3 regions of the Thalassolituus oleivorans MIL-1 genome follow, and region 3 is predicted to be linked to each of the others. Evidence: predicted binding sites of a transcription regulator. Region 3 holds the regulator's gene; each other region holds the start of a gene.
The links. The regulator FNR, encoded in region 3, switches genes on or off when oxygen is low (the NO sensors DNR and NnrR bind a similar motif). The targets are predictions, from matches to a motif close to TTGATNTANATCAA.
Positions count from the first base shown of each region.

Region 1: a site for FNR is predicted at 1,769-1,782, ahead of ccoM (cytochrome c oxidase subunit CcoM). Genes of this name have one in related genera too.
Region 2: a site for FNR is predicted at 1,771-1,784, ahead of TOL_RS16460 (TraR/DksA family transcriptional regulator). Genes of this name have one in related genera too.

Region 1 covers NC_020888.1:3,071,722-3,074,999, forward strand. The annotation lists gene mltB (lytic murein transglycosylase B) at 1-709, shown strand, start outside; gene TOL_RS14055 (septal ring lytic transglycosylase RlpA family protein) at 736-1,476, shown strand; gene ccoM (cytochrome c oxidase subunit CcoM) at 1,571-1,741, opposite strand; gene TOL_RS14060 (hypothetical protein) at 1,935-2,234, opposite strand; gene TOL_RS14065 (glycosyltransferase family 4 protein) at 2,278-3,278, opposite strand, start outside.
Region 2 covers NC_020888.1:3,584,499-3,587,776, reverse strand. The annotation lists gene TOL_RS16475 (rhodanese-like domain-containing protein) at 8-388, shown strand; gene TOL_RS16470 (Tll0287-like domain-containing protein) at 410-958, shown strand; gene TOL_RS16465 (OsmC family protein) at 963-1,397, shown strand; gene TOL_RS16460 (TraR/DksA family transcriptional regulator) at 1,394-1,717, opposite strand; gene TOL_RS16455 (RNA polymerase sigma factor) at 1,904-2,455, shown strand; gene TOL_RS16450 (anti-sigma factor) at 2,452-3,168, shown strand; gene TOL_RS16445 (YceI family protein) at 3,232-3,278, opposite strand, start outside.
Region 3 covers NC_020888.1:2,129,687-2,132,964, forward strand. The annotation lists gene TOL_RS09660 (heavy metal translocating P-type ATPase) at 1-755, shown strand, start outside; gene ccoS (cbb3-type cytochrome oxidase assembly protein CcoS) at 758-970, shown strand; gene TOL_RS09670 (sulfite exporter TauE/SafE family protein) at 967-1,638, shown strand; gene fnr (fumarate/nitrate reduction transcriptional regulator Fnr) at 1,703-2,476, shown strand; gene TOL_RS09680 (hypothetical protein) at 2,782-3,278, shown strand, end outside.

The DNA.
Region 1 (3,278 bases), 940 kb from region 3:
ACGTATTGAATCTGGCAAGGTATTTATGGAAACCCATAAAGCATTGTTAGAAAAAGCAGAAAAAGAATACGGCGTTCCGAAAGAAATCATCACTGCAATTATCGGTGTTGAAACATTTTACGGTACAAGACAAGGTACTTATCGAGTACTCGATTCGCTATCGACACTTGCCTTCGACTATCCTGACCGCCCTCTTTTTTGGCGCGAACTTAAAGCCTTCTTTGCACTGTCGGAAAAAGAAAAGCTCGATCCTGAGGCAATCAAAGGATCCTACGCTGGCGCCATGGGTTACGGGCAGTTCATTCCCACTAGCTATTTAGAATATGCCGTCGATGGCGACAATGACGGTAAGCGCGACTTATGGGCAAACCCTGCCGACGCTATATTCAGCGTAGCTAACTATTTTAGTCGTCATGGTTGGATCAGTGGCGAACCCGTAACACAACGAGTGACCGTTACCGGTGCGGCTTACGAACCCATTGTGAATGCTACGCGCAAACCAGAAATGACCGTCGGCGATATCAGGGCATTAGGCGTCACCCCGTCGATTAAAATCGCTGATGACAAACCAGCAACTTTAGTACATCTACTTGGAAAAGAAGGTCCAGAATACTGGCTTGGTGAATTCAACTTTTACGTTATTACGCGTTACAACCACAGCCGCATGTACGCCATGGCCGTTTATCAATTAAGTGAGAACTTTAAGTGATACGACTGCTCATACTCTTGTGTGCGGTGAGTTACTTAAGCGGTTGTGCGACTTCGCGCTATCAGCATAAGGATGATTTTACCCCTCAACCGATTACTGATATTGAAGCACTACCAGAACCAATACCGGTTGCCGAGCCACGCAGTACTATGGGTAACCCAGCCAAATACAAAGTGCGTGGTAAAGAATACAGCGTGATGGCGGATGCCACCAATTACCAGCATAGCGGTATCGCTTCGTGGTATGGCATGAAATTCCATGGACATCGAACCTCAAATGGCGAGATTTTCGATGTCTATAAGTTTTCTGCCGCCCATAAAACTTTACCGCTTCCCTGTTATGTAAAAGTAACCCGCGAAGATAATGGTAAATCAGTTGTTGTGCGCGTGAACGACCGTGGTCCTTTTCATGAGGATCGTATTATCGACTTATCTTATGCCGCCGCCGTTAAACTCGGTATGCACAAACAAGGCACGGCAAAGGTGCGTATTGAAGTCGTGCAAGCGCCACTCAATGGCAGCGTGCGCTGGATACAAGTTAGCGCGTTAAGCGATGCCAAGGCGGCTGAAAAGCAACGTCAAGAATTAGAGAATCTAGTCGATAAACGCTGGCCCGTGACCGTTACCTCAAGAGAAAGCGGTAATCGTTTGGTGCATCGCGTACGTATTGGTCCAGTTACTGAAGGTGAAGATTTAAACAAGGTATTGGATGCGTTAAAGACGGCGAATATCCGAAGCCCACTGCTGTTGGCTCGCCATCAACTTTAAAGACAGAGTGCAAATGAAAAAGGGCCAACGTCAGAACGACTGGCCCAAATATAAGATCTTTAAAGATACTGCTCTTAGCTTTAGTTACAGACGATTACTCGCCGGTACCATGCTTCGAAATATCTTTCTTGATGGCCATGTAAAAGCCAACAAAAAATAGACACGTTAAACCAACAATTGCCAACCCAGCAAATACGACTTCATCCATAAACATAGTCATCACCTCACTCTGAACTTCAACGACGTTGGTCGTCTTTATGTTCATACTTTAGCAAGTCCGACTATGCTTCTATTGATCTATATCAAAGGCCGCCTGAACGAAGAAGGACGACAGGTAGCTCAATTGATGCAAATCAATTTTTACAACAATACAAACCTAAGCTCGTAGTTAGTAAATAGTGAAGACTATGCGCCAATACAGGACATCGACAGCATCAGATGCCAAGTATGTAGGCAGGTCAGGCACTGACGACCTGACCGCGATAAATACGCTGAGATTTCTGCGTGCGCTCAACATCATCAAGCAAACGCTGACTACCTCGATAAACACGCACCGATGGTATATGTTCCGGCGGCTCTTGGGTCGGTAAAAAGTCCTCAACTAAGCGTAAAAGCTCAATACTGACGCCACTTCGCACTAATTCGCGTAAATCATGCTCAAGAGAGACGGAATCGAAGTGAATGTCGCAACCTTGCTCATCTTTGGCAAGGCGCTTAATTTGCCGTAACAACGCAATACTATGGCGATTAAATTCCACAAGCAGCCTCCAAAAAGAAATTCTATTGGTGGCTGTGCAAGCCTCATACCACAGACTGAAGTTCTACCTGAGGATATTCAGATTTACCCCGAATGACCACTTCCGCAAGTCCGGAAAAACGTTCAGCAACAGCCTGCCAGCTTGCATCTTCGGCCTGGGCCCGAGCATCAATTCCCGCTAAGGTTAAATCCATAGCCAAAGCATCACCCAACGCTTGAATAAATCCAGCCTCGTCATTTTCTTCGGCTAAAAATCCATCAATTCCTTGGCGAACATGGGTAGCCGCTGCCGCCATATTATAAGCAACAACCGGTAATGCACTAGCCATCGCTTCTAGAGTCACTAAGCCAAAGGTTTCGGTCATGCTTGGAAATACAAAGAGATCAGCAGACGCGTAATATTCCGCTAGCTCTGTTCCCGTTTTTACACCTGCAAAAATGACTTCAGGATGTTTAAGTTGCATCTCCTGACGCATAGGACCATCACCGACCATGACTAAGCGAATATCGGGAAACTGCTGACGCGCCTGCTGCCATGCTTTTATTGCGAGCGGAATATTTTTTTCCGCAGCGATGCGACCGACATACAAAAGCACGCGTTCACCTGCCGTTACCCCCCAAGAATGGCGCAATGCTGGATTGCGATACTCCGGATGGAAATGTTGGCAATCAACTCCATGTGGGAGTAATTCGACGTTATTAAAATACTGCTGTTTTAACATTGTCTGCACTTCTGTAGTAGGAACTAAAGTCATTAACGTACGATTGTGAAAGCGTCGCAGCCAAGCCAAGGTCGCATTGCGAATCCAACTTAAACCATAATAACTGCTGTATCGGTGAAAATTGGTATGAAAGGCACTGAGTACGGGAAGATCCCATTTTCTGGCGAGACTTAATGCCGAATTGCCGAGTGGCCCTTCGGTTGCGATATAAACCAAGTCTGGTTGAAATGCATTCCACGCTTTTCTCAACGTACGTGGCGCTGGCAAGCCTAGCTGCAAATCGGGGTACATCGGGATAGTAATACCGCGGCACCCTACCTCCT
Region 2 (3,278 bases), 1.5 Mb from region 3:
TTGCGTAATGACGATGAAAAAAGAAGATTTTTTAGCCGCCGCTCAAGCATCGATTTCACCGATTACCGCGAATGATGCTGAAGCCTTATTAGCATCTGGTGCTATTGTTTTAGATGTGCGTGAACCGGCGGAATATGATGTTGGACATTTACCGACAGCAGTTAATGTTCCGCGTGGCGTATTAGAATTTCGCGTCGGTGACCATCCCGCTTTAACTGATACTTCAGCGACAATTTTGTTGTACTGCAAAAATGGCGGTCGTAGCGCTTTGGCGGCACATACGCTCAAACAGATGGGATTCGATAACGTACGTATGCTGGTTGGCGGTTTTGATGGATGGACAGGTACTGTTCATAAAATTGAAGTTGACCCTAGTGTTTATCAGTAGCATTTGTCTATGAGGTTCCATGTGCGCAAGTTAGTGATTATGTACTTATGTTTTTTCGGTGTATCCCTGCATGCCGGAGATATTGAATCGTTAACATTAGAGGCTCGTTCTCAAAGTAAAATGCTAGGGCAGTCGTTAATGGCCGTTTTGAAAACGAGCCTGCAAAACGATGGTCCTGAAGCGGCAATTACCGTATGTAATTTGAATGCGCCAGACATTGCCGGAAGTTTAAGTCAAGGTGATTGGCGTGTTGGCCGTACCTCATTAAAAATACGCAATAGTGATAATGCTCCCGATGCCTGGGAAAAGCAGACGCTAAACGAATTCAATGATCGAATTCAGGCGGGTGAAAACCCTATGATGGTTGAAGCCAGTACGGTTATTGACGGCGAATTTCGTTATATGAAAGCTATCCCTACTGCGGAAATGTGTGTCACTTGTCACGGCTCTAATGTGGCAGCCTCAGTGGCTAGCAAAATACACGAACTGTATCCTGCCGATCAGGCCGTTGGCTTCAATGTCGGCGATCTTCGTGGAGCCTTTACTTTGCGAAAAACCTTACAGGAATAATCTGATGGCTGATCACGTAATTAAAATCGAATGGCAAGCGCAGGGCGAGTTCTCGCACGAAGGCTTTGAACGTCGCCACAGTATTCAATTTCAATCCGATGTCAGCATTGCTGCTGGTGGCGCAGGTAACGAATACGGTGCCGATCCAGAGCAAATGTTGGCGGCGGCGATGGCCAGTTGTCATATGCAAACATTTCTAGCTTTGGCTGCTAAAAAACGTTTAAAGGTAGAGAGCTATAGCGACACTGCAGAGGCTGAATTAAGCCAACGCGATGACGGTAAATTTTGGGTTAGTCGTATTACGCTAAATCCCAAAGCTACGTTTAGCGGCGATAAAATTCCGGACACTGAGGCTATCCGTGCTATGCACGATAAGGCGCATGAACATTGTTTTATTGCTAATTCGACCTCGAGTGAAGTGGTCGTGAATATCGCCTAATCTGCACACATCATGCATTGATGCGCGGTTGGAATCGCTTCTAGTCGCGCAGGGTTGATGCTTTCTCCACAGGTATCGCATTCACCGTAGGTACCGTTTTCTAGTTTATCGAGTGCATGATCAATATCTTGTAGTTCGTGGTGCCACTCATCACCTAGCGCCAACAACACATCGTCATTTTCACGCTCGGTAGCTTGCTCAGCAAAATCTGCGGACAAGGGGGCATCTCGGTGGCTAGCATCGCGCTCGACCTTATTCGCACGTTCAAGCAACACTTTTTGGCGTGCCACTAAACGGTCGCGGATTGCTTCAGTATTCATACTCTCTCCTTTTTATTGCTTCTCTCAGCATAGCTGAGGGCTTAACTATCACCTTGATCTGAATCACTGCGTGGAACTAGTCTTATATTTTGTGCATCCGAAAAGTGCAGTCTATCGTATATCTATTACCGGTAGAAAAAACGCGTATTCCCGTAACGGAAACCTACCAAAGGTAGAGCACCATCCATGGATTTAGAAATTGAATTGCGACTCTTAACTGAGACGGCGCAAGGGCGAGAAGACGCTTTTGCCAAATTATATGAGCGTACTAACAGGCGTTTGTACGCGGTAGCACTTAACTTACTGCGTCAGCCTGATAGGGCAGAAGAGGCCGTACAAGAAGCTTATGTGCGCATTTGGTACAACGCTGGTGAATATCACCAAGAGCGTGGCTCGGTACTTACTTGGATGAGCAGTATCGTCAGATATCGCTGCTTAGACATGCTGCGTAGCCGCAAGTTACGGGAAGATAAGCAGGATGAATTTGAGGGTGACGAGTCGTTACCAGAGACTGAGCAAACCAATTTATTGGATGATTTAGTGTTAAAGGAAGATGCACCGCAGTTGGGTGCCTGTATGCAGACGTTGGACGAGGGAGAGCAGCACGCCATTCACTTGGCCTATTTCCGCGGACTAACGCATAGTGAGATTACTGAGCAGCTGGGATCGCCGCTGGGTTCGGTTAAAAGCTGGATTCGTCGAGGTTTGCAGCGCCTAAAGAGGTGTCTGGAATCATGAACTACCTGACTGAAGAACGGAAGGATGCGCTAGCGGCAGAGTATGTGCTGGGTACGTTACATGGCGCTGCGAGATCACGCTTTCAACGCTTGATGCGAGAGCACGCTGAAATTCGTGAACGCGTTTATTACTGGGAGCGCACCTTAGCACCAATGACCGAGAGGTTATTAGATGCCGTTCCGTCACCACAATTGCTGCGTAAAATACAATTACGCCTTGGGCATTTGCCTGAAGCAGCAAATGATACGGAAGATGCTATTGAGCATGCGGCAGAAGAAGCCGCAGCAAATACCAACTGGGGTTGGTTAGCGGCGTTATCAACGGCTGCTATGCTAGTGCTCGCGGTGCTTTTGGTGATGCCTGGCAAGCAGGGTGCCGTACCTTTAGCACAGCAGATTGCGATTATCCAAAATGCTCAACAGCAGCCGTTATGGTTGCTGGAATTAAGTGATGATGTGCTGCATGTGCAAGCGACTGCAGCGGTTGAGCAAAGTGCCGATCATGACTATGAGTTATGGATAGTGGCGGCAGACGGACGTGCGCCTATCTCATTGGGTGTTGTTCCTGAATCTGGGGTGCTCGATGTGCCGCGTCACGATGCTTTCGATAATCTACAGATTGCCGCGTTAGCAATTAGCTTGGAGCAACCGGGTGGTTCTGTCACCGGCCTGCCGGGGCAGGTTCTGTACACCGCGACGCTGACAACCTTGTGACGCAATTATAAGGGCACAAAAAAGCCGGCACTAAGCCGGCTTTTTTGTGCCTACAATGCTGTCTTACTGACGAACACCTTCGATATACAGATCAATTTCAACCTGAGTTG
Region 3 (3,278 bases):
TTGTCCCCGAGTTAAATATTCAAGCGAGTGATGTACTTCATCACCCAAGCCAAGGCGTTAGTGGCCAAATTAATGGTCAAACGCTACGATTTGGACGGGCTGATTTCGCTTGGCCAAATGGCATTGAGCATCCACATAGCGACACCGGACAATGGCTTTTACTGGCAGATGAACAGCAACCGTTAGCTTGGTTTTTATTGAACGATTCAGTACGTCGCAGTGCCGAACCCGTCATTAAGGCACTTAAAGATCGCGGTATTCAGGTATCGCTACTAACCGGCGACCCAAGCCCTGCTGCTCTAACCATTGCCGCAAGCCTTGGTATCGACGATGTACGCTCTGGGGTTAGTCCCGCAGAGAAGTTAAAAACGGTCAGACATTGGCAGCAACAAGGTGAACGCGTCATGATGGTTGGAGATGGCATCAATGATGTCCCTGTTCTTGCCGGTGCTGATGTATCGTTGGCGGTCAATGAAGCATCCGACCTCGCCAAAACCAATGCCGATATGTTACTCACCAACGGTCGACTCGAAGCGCTTATTTCATCACTTGATGTTGCTCGGCGTACGCGCCATATTATTCGTCAAAACATTGGCTGGGCATTACTGTACAATCTGATTGCATTGCCGTTGGCCGCTGCTGGATTAATTCCACCTTGGGCCGCTGCCATTGGTATGTCGTTTAGCTCACTCTTGGTTGTATTTAACGCCCTGCGTTTAATTCGCAATCGCCCACTATCCCTTAACGAGGCTTGATCGTGGATATTATTTACGTCTTGGTTCCCCTTTCTATTGCCTTAATCGGTATTGCTGTATTCGTATTTTTTTGGGCGGTAAAAGGCGGGCAATTCGATGATCTAGAGTCGCCAGCACACAAGATTCTATTTGATGATGACGAGCACTTAATTCAGCGCAAAGATAAGCAAGATGATTCTAACGCTGACTCTAATGAAGACCCTGATAAGCAATGACAGAACCGCTGTCATTTATTACTGCAATCCTACTGGGATTATTTGGCGCCAGTCATTGCCTTGTCATGTGCGGGGGTATTGCCGCCGCTGCCGGAAATACGGATCGCGAGCATAGAATCCGCGCTGCTATTTTGTTCAATGCAGGGCGCATTACCAGTTATACCTTAGCAGGGGCTCTCGTCGGTGCACTCGGGTTGTGGCTGCAATCGCAACATCAATGGTTAATGCTCGGTCTGCGGACGATTGCAGGTGCAATGTTAATTTTAATGGGATTGTATGTTGCTAAGTGGGCATCTTGGCTGACCCAAGTAGAGCGCTTAGGGCAAGGCCTTTGGGGTCTTATTCGTCCACTTGCGCAGAAGCAGCTAGGACGCCCAACCATGCGCAGCCAGTTATTACTCGGCGCGTTATGGGGATGGTTACCTTGCGGACTCATTTACAGCACTCTGAGCTGGGTTGCTGCCAATGGACAACCTCTCGATGGAGCTCTGGCTATGTTTGCTTTTGGGCTAGGCACATTACCGGCTATATTTTCAGCAAGTCTTGCTGCGGCAACACTGATGCAAATGCTTAATCGTGCTATCGTACGGAAAATCTCGGGCGCACTACTGATGCTCTACGGGCTATGGACCTTAGTATCAGTTTGGCTCCCTATTGCGAATAGTTAGTATAAATCACAAGTAATATCGGCGATATTCGCTCCAGTGCAAATTGATTAACGGGAATTCGATCATGAAGACGCCATCAACCTCTCCTACTTCCAGCACACCATTACGTGGTACTCAACCACATTGCCAAACGTGTTCTCTTAATGCTCTGTGCTTGCCGCTATCGCTTAAAGATACGGATATGGAACGTCTGGACGATATTATTCGTCGTGGTCGCCCGATTCAAAAAGGCCAATTATTATTCCAGCAAGGCGAAACCTTCCAATCGGTATTTGCTGTTCGTACAGGTGCCCTAAAAACCTACACACTGGCGAGTAACGGCGAAGAGCAAATTACTGGCTTTCATCTTGCCAGCGAACTGATTGGACTTTCAGGTTATGAGGCTGACTGCTATCCGTTGACGGCAAAAGCATTAGAAACCACGACGGTTTGTGAAATTCCTTTACCGCAGCTTGATACATTGGCTGATGAACTACCCGACTTACGTAAACAGTTGATGCGCACCATGGGTACTGAAATTCGCCACGATCAAAATATGATGCTGTTATTGAGTAAGAAAAACGCCGAAGAACGCGTTGCTTCTTTCTTACTCGATATTTCACAACGTTATCAGCGCCGTGGCTTTTCCGCTTCCCATTTCCGTTTGCCGATGTCTCGCGTTGATATCAGTAACTACTTAGGCTTAGCCGTAGAAACGATTAGTCGCGTATTTACTCGCTTCCAAAATAACGAACTGATCGAAACCCAAGGCAAAGAAATTATATTGCGCGACATGGATGCGCTTTACGAAATGGCGGGGCTAGTATCATCGACGCATTGTGAGAAGCACGACGAGTAACAAAAAGCCGGTTTTTTAACCGGCTTTTTGTTATCGCACGCTCATCCATTCGTCATGTTCAAGCGTAACTAACCCGTTAGCAATTGCCGAATACGGCAACTGTAGCGTATGGCAGGATCAAAAATGCCTCCCGTTCAGAAGTAGGCATGAGCTTTGCGTTATCTTTGCTAAGAATGTGAGTTTAATCGCAAATATGTCCAAAAAATGACGTTATTCGCACAAGGCAAAGCAGATTAATTGAATTTGTCCTACATACTGTATAAACAGCACCACACGTTTAACGGTGCGTACTTAGGAGCCCCCTAATGGGAATAGCTGCAGAAGACTTTAAACGCTGTATTATTCAGCCAACATTACAACGTTTAGGCGTTCAAAGTGCTGGTGCGGAGGCGTTATTACTTGCCACAGCCGCCGTTGAATCTGAACTCGGCTCCTTTTTAAAAGCCGAGGGGCAGCGTACCTCTGGGGTCTACCAGATGCATGGTTTAACTCATCGCCATATTTGGGATGACTACCTAGGACATCAGCCTGAGCTAGCGAGTAAAGTGCGTGGCCTAGCCAGTCAGCATGATTTTCTTACTCATCCACATGCCGAACTCACCACTAATCTAAGTTACGCTACTGCCATTGCACTTTTAGCGTATCTACGTCACCCCGAATTTGTACTTCCAGATAATCCGACGCCTGAATTGCTTGCGGAGCTATGGAAGCAATACTATCACCCCCGCGACGATCTGAGCATCGCCGATTTTATAGCAAGGTACAAAGAGCTAATTCGCCCGATGAAAGTGGCTGCCGCTTA